Regions from separate parts of the Mesorhizobium sp. WSM4833 genome, predicted to be linked through region 1. Evidence: riboswitches for the same ligand, from Rfam matches in the RefSeq annotation. Region 1 holds a riboswitch; the other holds the start of a gene.

Evidence for each region. Region 1 has a riboswitch for thiamine pyrophosphate ahead of AC0L2D_RS03160 (YkoF family thiamine/hydroxymethylpyrimidine-binding protein). Riboswitches for the same ligand answer to the same signal wherever they lie in the genome.
Region 2: another riboswitch for thiamine pyrophosphate. It lies ahead of thiB (thiamine ABC transporter substrate binding subunit); the one in region 1 lies ahead of AC0L2D_RS03160 (YkoF family thiamine/hydroxymethylpyrimidine-binding protein).

The regions. Positions count from the first base shown of each region.
Region 1 covers NZ_JBVVQG010000002.1:16,698-24,179, reverse strand. The annotation lists gene AC0L2D_RS03175 (glycosyltransferase family 39 protein) at 1-808, shown strand, start outside; gene msrA (peptide-methionine (S)-S-oxide reductase MsrA) at 891-1,409, shown strand; gene AC0L2D_RS03165 (hypothetical protein) at 1,479-1,796, opposite strand; TPP riboswitch at 1,980-2,093, shown strand; gene AC0L2D_RS03160 (YkoF family thiamine/hydroxymethylpyrimidine-binding protein) at 2,084-2,692, shown strand; gene AC0L2D_RS03155 (ABC transporter permease) at 2,785-3,546, shown strand; gene AC0L2D_RS03150 (ABC transporter ATP-binding protein) at 3,543-4,310, shown strand; gene AC0L2D_RS03145 (ABC transporter substrate-binding protein) at 4,303-5,325, shown strand; gene AC0L2D_RS03140 (methyltransferase family protein) at 5,498-6,193, shown strand; gene AC0L2D_RS03135 (hypothetical protein) at 6,974-7,231, opposite strand; gene AC0L2D_RS03130 (DUF982 domain-containing protein) at 7,316-7,482, shown strand, end outside.
Region 2 covers NZ_JBVVQG010000010.1:188,071-195,552, reverse strand. The annotation lists gene AC0L2D_RS21670 (M48 family metalloprotease) at 1-1,023, opposite strand, end outside; gene thiQ (thiamine ABC transporter ATP-binding protein) at 1,282-2,073, opposite strand; gene thiP (thiamine/thiamine pyrophosphate ABC transporter permease) at 2,066-3,691, opposite strand; gene thiB (thiamine ABC transporter substrate binding subunit) at 3,700-4,698, opposite strand; TPP riboswitch at 4,742-4,856, opposite strand; gene AC0L2D_RS21650 (thiamine diphosphokinase) at 4,944-5,603, shown strand; gene AC0L2D_RS21645 (ABC-F family ATP-binding cassette domain-containing protein) at 5,605-7,425, shown strand.

The sequences.
Region 1 (7,482 bases):
CTGGCGCGATCAGTGGGTGGTGGCCCATCGCTCCCGCTTTTATTATATCGGCGTCCAGATGGCTGGGCTCTGCGGCTTTCTTCTGGTGCTGGCGATATCAGGGCTGCTGCGGCGCTCGCCCGCGCCGCAAAAGCCCGTCGGGCGCGGCACGCTGGTCTATCTCTTGTGGATGGGGGTTGGCCCGGCGATCCTCGTGATGGTGGCGTCCCTGTTCACCGGCGCCGGCGAGGCCTGGGGCGCGCCGATGTACAATCTTGCTGGCGTTGTGGCGCTCGCCTTGCTGGGCCATCGCCTCGGCGCCATCGAGATGCGAAAGCTGGCGATCTGCGCGCTCATCTCCATTGTCGGCATATCCGGTGCCTATGCGGGCATCCGCTGGACGAAATGCAATCTGCGTGGGCGCATGGACGCCGTCTGCTGGCCGGCGCAAAAGATCTCGGATGAGGCAGAGGCTGTCTGGCACGCTGCGACGCCCGATCGGCTCGACATCGTCGGCGGCCATGCCCTTATTGCGCCGCTGGCGGGCCTCAATGCCTATGACAAGCCGTCGATCTTCACCGAACTGAACATGCAGTACGCCCCCTGGATCACCAAGGAGCGGCTGCGCGAGCATGGCATATTGCTGGTCTGGCCCGGGCGCGATGTGCCATCTTATCTGCAGGCGTGGGTGGGCGACATCCCGGTCAAAACCTTTCTTTTCGACTGGTCGCTCAAGGCGCCGCCGGTGGCGATCAGCTTCGCCGCCATTCCGCCTGGCGCGCGGCAGTTGCCGGGTGCTATCGACGGCCTCGCCCGACCGAGCAACTGAAGCAGATCCGCCGGTCCGCTGGACGAAGCAGGTGACAATGCCCATCTATGTCCAGACAAACTTGCCTTTGAGGAGACGTGATATGGCGACTTCGACCGAACGCGCAGTCCTTGCCGGTGGCTGCTTCTGGGGTATGCAGGATTTGATACGGCGCTATCCCGGCATCATTTCCACCCGTGTTGGCTACAGCGGCGGCGACGTGCCCAACGCCACCTACCGCGACCACGGCAGCCATGCCGAAGCCATCGAGATCAATTTCGATCCGGCCATCATAAGCTATCGCACGCTGCTGGAACGCTTCTTCCAGATCCACGATCCGACGACCCGCAACCGTCAGGGCAACGATGTCGGGATGAGCTATCGCTCGGCTATCTACTACACCAGCGACGAACAGAAGCGCATCGCCGAGGACACGATCGCCGATGTCGATGCCTCGGGCCTGTGGCCGGGCAAGGTCGTCACTGAAGTCGCACCCGTTGGCCCCTTCTGGGAAGCCGAGCCCGAGCATCAGGACTATCTGGAGAAATATCCCAACGGATACACCTGCCACTTCGTCAGGCCGGGGTGGAAGCTGCCGGTTCGGGAAAAAGCGGTGCCGTAGATACACTGATACGACAGGATTTGAGAAGCCGCGGAGCGCTCGCTCCGCGGCTTCTTTTCATTGCAATTCCTACTTGCCGCAATGGTTGTCATTAACTGTCGGCGCGGTGGTGCCCGGCGACGTTCCACTGGCATCGGGCTGTGCGCCCTGCGGATGGGCAGGGCAATTTTCATCCGCGTTTGAATTCGTGGCGCCCGGTGCTGCCGTCGTACTGTTGGTCGTGCCGGGGTCTACCGTGTTCGGCGAAGCCGGCGTATTTGGGTCGACGGTGACCGACTTGCCGCTGCCGCCGGATCCGTCGGTGCCGCTTGTGCCATTGCTCTGCGCCATGGCCGATGTCGCCAGGCCAATGGTGAGCGCCGAAGCTGCGAGGATTTTCATGAACATGGTTTGTCTCCATTGTCTGTGAACTCGTCGCGTAGCGACTGGTGGGACAACCTCGCGGCCTGGTGAAGGTTCCCGATAAATTCTCGCGCCGGCAGAGCCAACCGCGCCCGCCCTGGCGCAATGCTTTTGGCGCAGTGCGATGAAGAAACGGCTTTTCCTTCAACTCGAATGATGCTTAAAGGCGCACATCCACAGGGGTGCTCCGTACGGTCGGGGCTGAGACGGGGGCGGCAAGCCCACAGACCCTAGAAGCTGATCTGGGTAATACCAGCGGAGCGAGGCGGGCGATGTTTTCAGGCGCACAGATTTCCCTATATCCCATGACCGACGATTTCGTCGGTGTCATCCTTGGCGCGCTCGGTGCGCTCGATCCCTGGCGCGACAAACTCAGGATCGAGACCGACGACATCTCGACCTTGCTGGTCGGGCCGCCCGAAGTGCTGTTTCCTGCCATGCGCGACCTCTTCGTGGCGGCGGCACGCAGCGGCAAACATTGCGTGTTGTCGGCCACCATCTCGCGCGGCTGCCCTGGCGAGCCGGACGATCCGATCTGCCGCTCCGATGCGTTTGGCGGGCCCGTCGGTCCACTCGGCCCGCGCAAGGACGCGGCCATCGCGGCGGTGCGCAATGCTGCTGCCACCGGCCAGCCTGCGGCGGCGCAGTTCTCGCTCTATGTGATGGGCACAGACGACCACATGGACGAGATCTACGGCTGCATAGACTTTCTCAAGCAGTCCGGCGTCTATGAGCGCTCCAAACATTTCTGCACGAAACTGCGCGGTGATGCCGGTGCGATCTTTTCGGCGCTGGACGAGGCTTTCTGCCGTTTCGGACTAGGCGCTGGCCACGTAACCCTCGACGTCACGGTCTCGGCCAACAGCCCGTCGGCCGTCTGAAGCCGCGCCGCTCTCGCGGCCGTCAAAGGTTATTTCCCGTGGTCTCATCATCAGTCGCTTCGCGCCCGATCGCGAGCTTTCTCGTCAAGGCAATGCCGGCCGTGATCTCGGCCGGTTTGCTCCTGCTGGCGTGGGAGCTTTATGCCACCTATTCCGGCATCAGGGCCACGATACTGCCGGCGCCGTCACGCGTCTTCGAGCAAGCGATGCTCAATCGCGAGGCGCTGGCCGACAATGCCGTTCCGACCATCCGTGCCACGCTTCTTGGCTTTGCCTGTTCGCTCAGCGCCGCCTTCGTGCTGTCGATGCTGGTCGACTTCTTCCAGCCGCTGCGGCGTGCGTTGTTTCCCGTCTTCATCGTCAGCCAGACCTTGCCGCTGGTGGCGATCGCGCCGCTGGTGGTGCTGTGGTTCGGCTTCGGGCTGGCGCCCAAGATCATGCTGGTGGCGCTGGTCACCTTCTTTCCGATGCTGGTTGCATTGGTCGAAGGCTATGAGGCGACCGAGGCCGAGATCGGGCAAATGCTGCGCGCCATGGGGGCAGGGCGCTGGCGCATCTTCCTGCTGGCGCGGCTGCCTTCGGCGCTGCCTTACTTCTTTGCCGGGTTGAGGATCTCCATCACCTATGCGGTGGTCGGCGCCATCTTCGCTGAATATGCCGGTGCCGCGAAGGGTCTGGGCATCTACATGCTCAACGCCAAAAACAATTTCCGTCCTGATCTGGTTCTTGCCGCCGTCGGTGTCTGCGCGGCGCTGACCCTTGTCCTGTTCGGGTTGACCGTGTTGCTGCAGCGCCTTGCCATGCCCTGGGAGCGAGCCGGCAGGGAAACTGCCGGGAAGGGGGCCTGGCGATGAGCCGGCTCGAACTGCGGCATGTGCACAAGGCGTTCGGTGGGCTCGACGTGCTGGCCGATATTTCGCTCAGCGTCGGCGCTGGTGAGTTCGTCTCGATCCTTGGACCCTCGGGTGCCGGCAAGTCGACGCTGTTCCAGCTTCTGACCGGCGCCGAGCATGGCGAGGGCGAGATTTTGTTCGACGGCGCGCGGCTCGACGACCACGGCAGGCACTTCGCCTTCATGCCGCAGCGCGACGCGCTGATGCCATGGCGGCGCATCCTCGACAACACGACGCTCGGGCTCGAAGTGCAAGGTATGAGGAGACAGGCGGCGCGGGCGCGCGTTGCGCCGTTGTTTGCCGAATTCGGGCTTGCCGGCTTCGAGCAGCATTTTCCCGCGCAGCTGTCCGGCGGCATGCGCCAGCGCGCGGCCTTGCTGCGCACCGTGGTGCAGGAGCGCGACATGCTCCTGCTCGACGAGCCGTTCGGCGCGCTCGATGCGCTGACCCGCACCGCCATGCAGCGCTGGCTCGAACAGATGTGGCGGCATCATCGCTGGACGGCGCTCTTGATCACCCATGACGTGCGCGAAGCCGTGTTCCTGTCCGACCGCATCTATGTGCTGTCGGCGCGCCCGGCCCGCATTGTGCGTGAAATCAGGGTGCCGTTGCCGCGCCCGCGCAGCCTTGGCGGCGATGCCGCGCGCCAGGCAAGCGCGCTCGAGGCCGAAATCCTCGACATCATCCTCAACCCCAATCCATCCAAAGGACACGATCATGACTGACTTGACGCGTCGGCAGGCCTTGTTGCTGACCCTTGCCACCGGCCTTCCCTTGATTGCCGGGACGGGTCGGGCTCGAGCACAATCGGCGGCACAAAAGGTCACCGTCGCCCTCGACTGGACGGTCAATACCAACCACATCGGACTGTTCGTCGCCCGCGACAAAGGGTTTTATCGCGAAGCCGGGCTCGAGGTCGACATCCTGCCCTACAGCGATACCGGTGCGGGCACGCTGGTCGCAAACCGCGTCGCCGATTTCGGCATCAACGGCACCATCAGCCTGTTCACCCAGAGAACCGCCGGGGCGGATCTGAAGGGCGTCTATGCGGTGGTGCAATCCGAAACAGGCCGCGTGGTCTTCAATGCGGCACGCAACGAGATCAAAAGCCCAAGAAGCCTCGACGGCTTGATCTATGGCGGCTTCGGCAGTGCCTGGGAAAACGCGCTGATATCGACCATCATCCGCCACGACGGCGGCAAGGGCAATTTCGAGACGGTGACGCTCGGCACCTCAGCCTATGAGGCGCTGGCCAATGGGTCGGTCGATTTCACGCTCGAAGTCTCGACCTGGGAGGGTGTCGAAGCCGAGCTCAGGGGCGTCAAGCAGCGCAGCTTCGTCTATGCCGATTATGGCGTGCCTGACGAGCACACGACGCTGATCTCTTCGAGCGAAGCCTATCTCCAGGCCAATCCCAAGCCTGCGGCCGACTTCGTTCAGGCGACGCGACGCGGCTACCAGTTCGCTGTCGACCACCCCGACGATGCGGCAACCCTGCTGATCGCTGCAAACAAGGATGCCTTGACCAATCCGGCGCTGATCCACGCCTCGCTGAAGGCATTGATCGACGGCCATTATCTACGCAGCCAAAGCGGGGCCATCGGGACGATGGATCCGGCCAAGATGGAAGCGATTGGCGACTATCTCTTCGCCTCCGGCATTTTGCGCGATTCCGACGGCAAGCTGGTTGCTCGACGCCCGGATTTCGGGAGCTATTTCCGCAACGACTATCTGAGCTAGTCTGGCAAAACCAAATGACATGGGTCGCCAGTCTTTCTGGGCGACCGCGTGGAGCAGGTCGTCTGGAAGTGGCGCCCTGGCTCCCCGACAGCCAGTTTAAGACCGATCTGATCTTGTTGATTAACTGCCCGGCAATGGTTGCGTGCAAAGGTCGCCCTGAGGGATCATTGGGGTGTCTGCATTGCTCATATCAAAAAGCGAGGCGCTTTCGCACGTCAGTGACGGCACGATTCTGTCCGCAGCCCGAAAGCGTGAGATCCTGGTGGATTTGCGCGAAGGTTTCTTTCGGATCTGCGCGCTGGCCTTCGCGGGCATGTTCGTCTACCGCGGCGTGTATCACCTGATGCTCGACCCGACGCGCATCAATGTGGCGCTGGTGGCGATTTCCGAGATCCTGACCTTTACCTGGCTGCTTCTGTCGCGTCGGCCGAAGGTTCGCGACTGGAACCCGCTCACGGTGGTTGTCTCCGTGATCGCCAGCTTCGGTGTCGGTTTCATCGACCTGGAGCCGGGCGTGGCGTTCATCCCGGTCCATGTTGCGGCGCCGCTGCAGGCCCTGGCGTTGGGGTTCGTGATCTGGGGAAAGATATCGCTGGGGCGTTCTTTCGCCATTCTGCCGGGCAATCGCGGCGTGATGACGGGCGGTGCCTACCGTCTGGTGCGGCATCCGATCTATGCCGGCTATCTTGCCGGCCATGTCCTGTTCCTGCTATCGGCCTTTTCCTTCTACAATCTAGCCGTCTACGCGGTGATCACCTTCTTCCAGGTGCACCGCATCCTGCGCGAAGAGGCGCTGCTGGCCGCCACGCCGGAGTACCGGGACTATATGAAGCGCGTCCACTACAGGCTGTTCTACGGCGTCGTTTGACAGCGCCCCGGCGCGCAGAATCGTTCGGTCTGCAATCACCTGGCAACGTTGATCGTCAATAGACCTGCGCATTGTTTGTGCAAACTAATATTACAACTTTATTATTTCAGAAATTTTGAGGTATATATACCACACTTCAATTTCAGTATTCTCTCTGTGAAGCTGAAACTCACTACCTCGCGTAATTGCTTCTGCAATCGGCTTCTCGCCATCTCCGGCCGATCGGAAAGCCCGCCACACTGGTGGGCTTTCTGCGGTCCACAGGCGTGCCGGAATTAAATTCTGGTTGCCGTCACCAGGATGGCCGTTTCTGTTGCTGGCGAGACTTCTTCCGCGCGCGATGCCCGCCACAATCGCGGAACGGTAGGCCTTTGGAGCGCTCGTCTTTTGAACATCGCAGCTGCGACGTTCAATCCTACGGCGCCGGCTCCTATGGCGGCGGCCTTGGGCTCGTGCTGCTCATTGTCATCGTGCTTGTCGTACTCGGGCGCATCTAGCCGAGTTATCGCCAACTGATCGCAATCTCGTGAGCGCCCCAATGTCGGCGTGCACCGGATTGTGATGCAGGCAAGCCGGCTTGTGATCCTGCACTCTGCAAAACTTTCGTATGGTCATTGCGGTCCACACCCCCCCCGTGGAAACAAGAGGAGAGGGTCCCACCCCTTGTCCTCCTCCAAGGCCCGCTCCGGTTCACCGTAGCGGGCTTTTGCTTGCTGGCGAGGCAAAACCGGCTCGCATCAAACCCTATGGGCGAGGCGTTCAGATGCTGGCGCCAGTCGACTACTCCATGTCAGGCACGTCACCGCTGACGAAGAGCGTGTTCGGCGGACCATATTCGCCCAGCGTCGGATCGGCCTCACGGCTCCAGGCGATGACGCCGGAATGCTTTGCCGTCAGAGCCCTGGCGGTGCGTATGGCGCGATCCTCGCTCTGCTGGTCGGCGGGTCCAAAGGCTGGGAACAACTCGCCATCCTCACCGCGATCGAACGCGACCACGACGATCAGCCTGGGATTTTTCTGGCCACTGGAATCGGACATCTTGCACCTTTGGCGCAGAACCTATCACATTGCTCGGGGTTGAAGGCCGCGAATCGATGAATGCCGACTTTGGGGAGTGGCATCGTGCAAGATCAGCGTTTCGATGAGCCGGTCAGGATTGCGCTCGGCCGATCGCGAAACAACGTGGAGCGGGTCGCTCAGGCTGCCGACATCCTGCTGAACCGCTGGCCGGTTGCGACCGGGCAAAAGCATATGGTTGCCCGCAAGGCCTGTCTGGCCGTGCTCGAGGG
Region 2 (7,482 bases), on a different contig from region 1:
GTCGATCGACACGCCATCGAAACGGATCGCTATGTCGCCGGGGCCGGTGGCCGTCACCGCTGCCGCCGAATTGTCGATGATGAAGCCGTCCGGTACCGTGAACGATACGCCAAGGCCCGGATGCAGGAAGGTTTCGCCGCGCACATAGCCTTCTTCCGGCGTGTCGCCATAGAGCAGGCCGTCTATGCCGGCGAGGAAGGAATCGCGGTCGCGCGTGCCGACGCCCGGCGCGCCGAACTGGCGGGCATGGCGCTGCGCCAGATCGATGCGCTGCGGCGTATTGGGGTGCGTGGCCAGGAAGTCGAGGCTGGCGTCGGTGGCGCCGCTGATCGAGCGGAAATCCGTGTAGGCCGACATTGATTGCAGGAAGCGGCCGGCGGCGAAAGGATCGTAGCCGGCCTCGCCGATCGACTTGATGCCGATGGCGTCGGCTTCCAGCTCCTGGTTGCGCGAGAATTGCGCGAGCCTCAGCTTGCCGCGGATCAACGCCGCCTTGGCGGTCGGGCTGTCGCCGAGCACATCGGAAACCACCTTGGTCGCCAGGCCTTCCTCTGCCTCGAGTTGCTGGCGCTGCAAGCCGTGATTGGCGGTGACATGGCCCATCTCATGCGCGATGACAGCGGCAAGCTCGGCCGAATCATTGGCCAGCGCCAGGAGGCCGCGCGTGATGTAGAGATAGCCGCCCGGCAGCGCGAAGGCATTGACATTGGGCGAATTCAAAATGGTGATGCGATAGGTCTGTGTCGGGTTGGCGGACACCACCGTCAAACTACCGACCACCTTGGCGACCATGCGCTCGAGCTTGGGATCGGAATATTCGCCGCCATAGGTCGCCAGGATGCGCGGATGCTGCGCCCTGGCCAATTCGGCGAGCTTGTTGTTGGCGCCGACATTGTCCACCGTGATCGGCTTGTCGGAAGGCTGGAAGCCGGATTCCTGAACCTCCGGCGGCGTGAACATCTGGCAGCTTGCCAACGCCACGGCAAAGCCGGCCAGCGCGAGGAAGCGCGCCAGCGGTTTCATTCCCAATGTGTTAGCGCCGATCGCCAGAACGGCTTCCTTTCGGGTCCCGGCACATGACATTGAAAATCGGGGACGATCTTCAGAATGTTCACGTGCCATATCTCAAACTGCTGCAGTATCCGCGGCCCGTCCCAGGGGCGGGCGCCGGATACTGCAGGCAAATCACGGCCTGTGCCGGACCGGTAGGGCGGACCTAGCCACACTCCCCCGGTCATGGCAAGCAAACGCCACATCGCCTGGAGCCGGTTTGACCGTAAATTATGTCCGCTTCCGGGCAACATCGCGTGATGTGGAATATCCGGCACCCGCGCCGATATAGCGCCGGAACGCCTCCGGACCAGCCCCGGCAAAGAAATCATCAGCCTTGCCGGTGGCGGCGACCAACCCATTGTCGACAAACACCATATGCTCGCCGATGCGGCGTGCATCCTCCGGCTGGTGCGTGACGAACAGCACTGTCATGGCGCGTTCGGCATGAACGGCGGCAACCAGGTCCAGCATCTCGTCGCGCAAAGCCGGTCCGAGCGAAGCGAAGGGCTCGTCGAGCAGCAACACCGGTCGGTCGCGCACCAGCACGCGGGTCAGTGCGACGCGCTGGCGTTCGCCCCCCGAGAGCTCGCGCGGCAGGCGTTTCTCCTTGCCCGCAAGACCGGTGCGCGCAAGCGCCTCGGCGACCGCGGCGCGGTCCGCCTCGGTCAGCCGCAGGGATGGCGAGCGGCCGAGCCCGACATTCTGCTCGACGGAAAGATGCGCGAAGAGATTGTTCTCCTGGAACACCATCGACACTGGCCGCGCCGAGGCCGGCTCGGCGCTGACATCGACACCGCCGATCAGCACGCGGCCCGACCGTGGGGTCTCGAAGCCGGCGACCAGATTGAGCAGCGTCGACTTGCCCGAACCGCTCGGCCCCATGATGGCGGTGATCGTCGCCGCGGCAAACTCGACATCGAAAACAAGCGGCGCCTCGCCATAGCTGCCATAGCTGAACGACACTTTGTCCAGCCGCACCGGCGCGCCCTTCGCGAGCCCGTTGGCCGCCTTTTCACGCATCACGGACCTCCTCCCTTCCCAGCCAGTGCGCCGCCACGATCAACGCGAGACAGACGAGGCCGAGCAGCAGTGCGAGGCCGGCGGCATCCTCGGTGCGGTAGCTGCCCATCCGAGCCAGAAGAAGGTAGGGCAATGTCTGCACGGAATCACTGCCGAACAAGGCAATGACACCGAGATCGCCGAGCGACAGCGCCATGGCGAAAGCGAAGGCCGTGGCGAGCGGTCGCCGCAGCGACGGCCAGTCGACCAGCATCAGCCGGTTCCAGCCCGCAATGCCGAGCTGTGCACAGAGCCGTTCGTGACGCTCGCTCGCCGCATCATAGGCGGGACGCACGGCGCGGAGCGCAAACGGCATCGCCATCACCGCGTTGACGGTGACGACCATGACCGGGGCGATGGCGAAGACATCGCCGACATGGCGCAACAACAGGAACCAGCCGGCGCCGACGACGATCGGCGGCACGACCAGGACAAAACCGGCGCCTGTATCGGTCGCGTGCTCGAGCAGTGTCTTTGCGCCGGCACGGCGGTTCAGCGCCAGTGCCCGCCGCGCCATGGTCAGCGCCAGCGACAGCATCACCGAAAGCAGCGCCGACAGGAAGGCGAGCGCCGCGCTGGTCAGCGTTGCCTGCCGGACAGTGGCCTCGCCGGCCAAGCGGGCGAGATCGGCACTCAATCCGGCCATCACGGTTGCCGCCATCGGCCCGACGACGAACAGCAGCGCCAGGACGATGAGTAGCGCGTTCAACCAGGTCTCGCTCCGATTGACCGAGAGATAGCGGCGTTGCGCGACCGGCAAATTGGTGTCGCTGACCACATTGGCGCCTAGCCGCGTCAGTGCCAGCACCACGATAAAGGTCAAGGCGATCTGCAGCAGCGTCAGTGCAACGGCCCGTGCGGGATCGAAATCGAAGCGCAGCGCCTGGTAGATGCCGACCTCAAGCGTCGTCGCGGCCGGCCCGCCGCCGAGCGTCAGCACGATCGTGAAGGATGTGATGCAGAGCATGAACACAAGCCCGGCGACGCCGGGCAGTGCGGCGCGCAGCGTTGGCCATTCGATCAGCCGGAACGCCGGCCGGGCCGCCATGCCGAGTTGGCTCGCCAGCCGCCATTGGTCGGCCGGTATGGTCTGCAGCGCCTCGAGGAACAGCCGCGTCGCCAGCGGCAGGTTGAAGAAGACATGGGCGACGAGAATGCCGGACAGGCCATAGATGCCCGGCCAGCTTCCGCCGCCGATAACGGCAAGCACGCCGGCGAAGTAGCCGGCACGGCCATAAAGCGCCAGGATGCCGAGCGCTGCAACGATGGCCGGCAGCGCCAACGGCACGGCGAAGATCTGCAGGATGAAGGCGCGGCCGAAGAAACGTGGATGCCGCGACAGAGCGCGCGCCACAAACAGCCCCGGGATGACCGAAAGCAGCGTCGACAGGACCGCTTGCCAGAGCGTGAAGCGAATGACGCGAAGCAGATAGGGATCGAAGGCTGCCCAGGCGCCCGAGAAATCATGGGCGCCCTCGAAAAGCAGGCCGGCAAACGCGCCGCCGATCAGCAGCGCGATTGCAGCGAGCGCTACAATGCCGGCACTGACGCGGGAATCCGTGGAATGCGCCGGCGCCATCGCGCTGCCTACTTGCTCATCGCCGCCAGCCATTCATCGACCCAGGCCTTGCGGTTGGCAGAGACCTCTTGCGGGCTGAACAGCAAGGTCTTCGTTGGCTTGACCAGTTTGTCGAAGGCCGAATTGAGCGGCTTGTCGGTCTTGCCTGCCGGGAACATCCAGTTGGTCTCGGGGATGGCATCCTGGAATTTCGGCCCGGTCATGAAGGCCATGAACTTGGCCGCCAGCGGATTCTTGGCTCCTGTCGTGGTGATACCCGCCACCTCGATCTGCAGATACTCGCCCTCCTCGAAGGAGGCCGCCTGGTAGCGCTCCGTGTTCTCGGCGACCATGTGGTAGGCTGGCGACGTCGTGTAGGACAGCACCATCGGCGCCTCGCCCTTGGTGAACAGCCCATAGGCCTCGCTCCAGCCCGGCGTCACGGTCAGCACCTTGGCCTTGAGCTTGGCCCAGGCCTCGGGTGCCTTGTCGCCATAGACCGACTTGACCCAAAGAAGCAGGCCGAGGCCTGGCGTCGAGGTGCGCGGATCCTGGATGACGATCTTGTCGTTGGCACTGCCTTCGATCAGCTCCTTCAGGCTCTTCGGCGGCGTCTTCATCTTCTGCGTGTCGTAGACGACAGCGAAATAGCCGTAGTCGAAGGGGACAAAAGTGTCGTCGCTCCAGCCGCCCGGCACATTGACATCCGTCACCGCGCCATGCGGCGCGAACAAGCCTGACGCCTTGGCATCGGCGGTGAGATTGGTATCCAGGCCAAGCACGATATCGGCCTTGGTCGATGCGCCTTCCAATCTGACGCGGTTGAGCAGCGCGACGCCATCGGCGACCGAGACGAAGTCGACGTCGCAGCCGCATTCGGCCTCGAACTCCTTCTTCACCACGGGACCCGGACCCCAGTCGGCGGTGAAACTCTCATAGGTGTAGACGGTGAGCTTGTCCTTGGCCAAGGCGGGCCCGGACAAGGCCACGACCGTTGCTGAAACAAGAGCGTATAAAAGCGTGCGCATCGGCGCCTCCTTCGTTTGAATTGAAAGGAATTGAGGCGTCGGACTGTCCGAAACGTCTAATCCCTCCGCCGGTACAAACCGGATCAGGTTCAGCGGGTTGGCGAGACTGCCTCTCAGCCGGTCCGCGAAGATCGCGTCCGGCACCCCGTTAGAGCGTTTCGACACATAGGCCGGGCCGATCCGCCATGCAAGCGGGAGTTTGCCGCCTTCCGTTTCCCGTGCCGGGCTGGTAAGGGCCACACGATATGAGCACATTCACCATCCTGCTTGGCGGCGATCTCATCCGTACGCCACGGCTCGACCGTCAGGTCAAAGGCTCCCGCGTCATCGCCGCCGACGCCGGCATCGGTCATGCGCGGTTGCTGGGTCTCGTGCCGGAGCTGTGGGTGGGTGATTTCGATTCGGTGCCGGCCAACCTGCCGGACGATCTCGCTTCCGTGCCGCGCCGGACCTTCCCGGCGGAAAAGGACCAGACCGATGGCGAACTTGCCGTCGCCGCGGCACTGGAGCGCGGCGCGACCCGGCTGGTGCTGGCCGGCGCCTTTGGCGGCAAGCGCGCCGACCACGCTTTTCTGCATCTGTCGCTCGGCCTGCGGCTGGCGGAGGCGGGAACGGACGTGCTTTTGACCAGCGGCGCTCAGGAAGGCATCCCCCTGCTGCGTGGAACGGCCGGCTTCGACTATGCCGACGGCACGCTGTTTTCGGTGCTCGGCTTTTCCGAGCTCGACGGCCTGACCGTCACCGGCGCCAAATGGCCGCTCGCTCACGTCAAGGTGGCGTTCGGTTCGTCGCTGACCATTTCCAACGAGGTCAAGTCCGACAAGACCGGGGGCCGCCTCGAAATCGCGCTCGGCCATGGCCGCGCGATGCTGCTCGCTCATCCCTATCCCTTACCTGAAAGCTGACATGGCCCCGCCCCTTCTCAACCTCGACGGGATAAAACTGACCTTCGGCGGCACGCCGCTGCTCGATGGCGCCGCCTTGACGGCTTCGACCGGCGACAAGATCGCACTGGTCGGCCGCAACGGGTCCGGCAAGTCGACCCTGCTGAAGATCGCCGCCGGCCTGATCGAGCCGCAGGACGGCGAAGTGTTCCGCCAGCCTTCGGCGACCGTCCGCTATCTGCCGCAGATGCCCGACATGGAAGGTTTTGCCACTGTCCGCGCCTATGTCGAGGCCGGGCTTGGCCCCGCCGACGATCCCTACCGCGCCAGCTATCTGATGGAGCATCTCGGCCTGTCGGGTGAGGAACGTCCGAACGACCTGTCGGGCGGCGAGGCGAGGCGCGCCGCCCTTGCCCGCGTCATGGCGCCGGAGCCCGATATCCTGCTGCTCGATGAGCCGACCAACCATCTCGACCTCTCGGTCATCGAATGGCTGGAAGAAGAACTCATCCGCACCTCCTCGGCGCTGATCGTCATCTCGCACGACCGCCGCTTCCTCGAACGCGTGTCGCGCGCCACGGTCTGGCTCGATCGCGGCCAGACCCGCAGGCTGGACAAGGGCTTCGGCCATTTCGAGGAATGGCGCGACCTGGTTCTGGAGGAAGAAGAACGCGAGCAGCACAAGCTCGGTCGCCAGATCGTTCGCGAAGAGCATTGGCTGCGCTACGGCGTGACGGCGCGGCGCAAGCGCAACATGCGCCGGCTCGGCGAGTTGCAGACCATGCGCCAGCGTTTTCGCGGTCATCGCGGGGCCGAAGGGTCGGCGACCATGGTGGCGAGCGACGCCACCGAGTCCGGCAAGCTGGTGATCGAGGCGAAAAACATCGAAAAGAGCTTTGGCGATCTCACCGTGGTCAAGGCGTTTTCGACCCGCATCCAGCGTGGCGATCGCGTTGGCCTGGTCGGGCCGAACGGCGCCGGCAAGACCACGCTCTTGAAGATGCTGACCGGCGAGATGAAGCCGGACGCCGGTTCGGTGCGGCTCGGCACCAATCTGGAGATCGCAACGCTCGACCAGAAGCGTGAGGCGGTCGACCCGCAGGAGACGCTGGCACAATATCTCACCGATGGGCGCGGCGAAAACCTCGTCATCAATGGCGAGCAGCGCCACGTGGTCTCCTACATGAAGGATTTCCTGTTCAAGCCGGAGCAGGCGCGCACGCCGGTGCGCGAGTTGTCCGGCGGCGAGCGGGCGCGGCTCTTGCTGGCGCGCGTGCTGGCGCGGCCCGCAAACCTTCTGGTGCTCGATGAGCCGACCAACGATCTCGACATGGAGACGCTTGAACTGCTGCAGGAACTGGTCGCCGGTTTCGCCGGCACCGTCATCCTGGTCAGCCACGACCGCGATTTCCTCGACCGCACCGTGACCAGCCTGATCGCGCCGGATGGTGAAGGCCGCTGGATCGAATATGCCGGTGGCTACTCCGACATGCTGGCGCAGCGCGGCGGCACGAAGCTGGACGACCGCAAGGCGCGGGCGAGAGCCGAAAATGGCGAGGCGCCCGCGTCAGACAAGAGCGAAGCCGCCGCGCCAAAAGTGCCGGCGAAGAAACTGTCGTTCAAGCAGAAATTCGCACTGGAATCCCTGCCGAAGAAAATCGAAGCTGTGATGGCCTCTATCTCGCGGCTGGAGAACAACATCGCCGATCCGGCCTATTACGAGCGCGATCCGGCCTCGTTCCAGAAAACCATCGCCGCCCTCGACAAGGAGCGCGCGACGCTGGCCGCGCTCGAGGAAGAATGGCTGGAACTGGAGATGTTGCGCGAGGAGATGGAAGGGTAGGCTCGCACACCTCCAATTAGCGTCGCTTGATTATTGCTCCGACGCCGAAATGCGCAT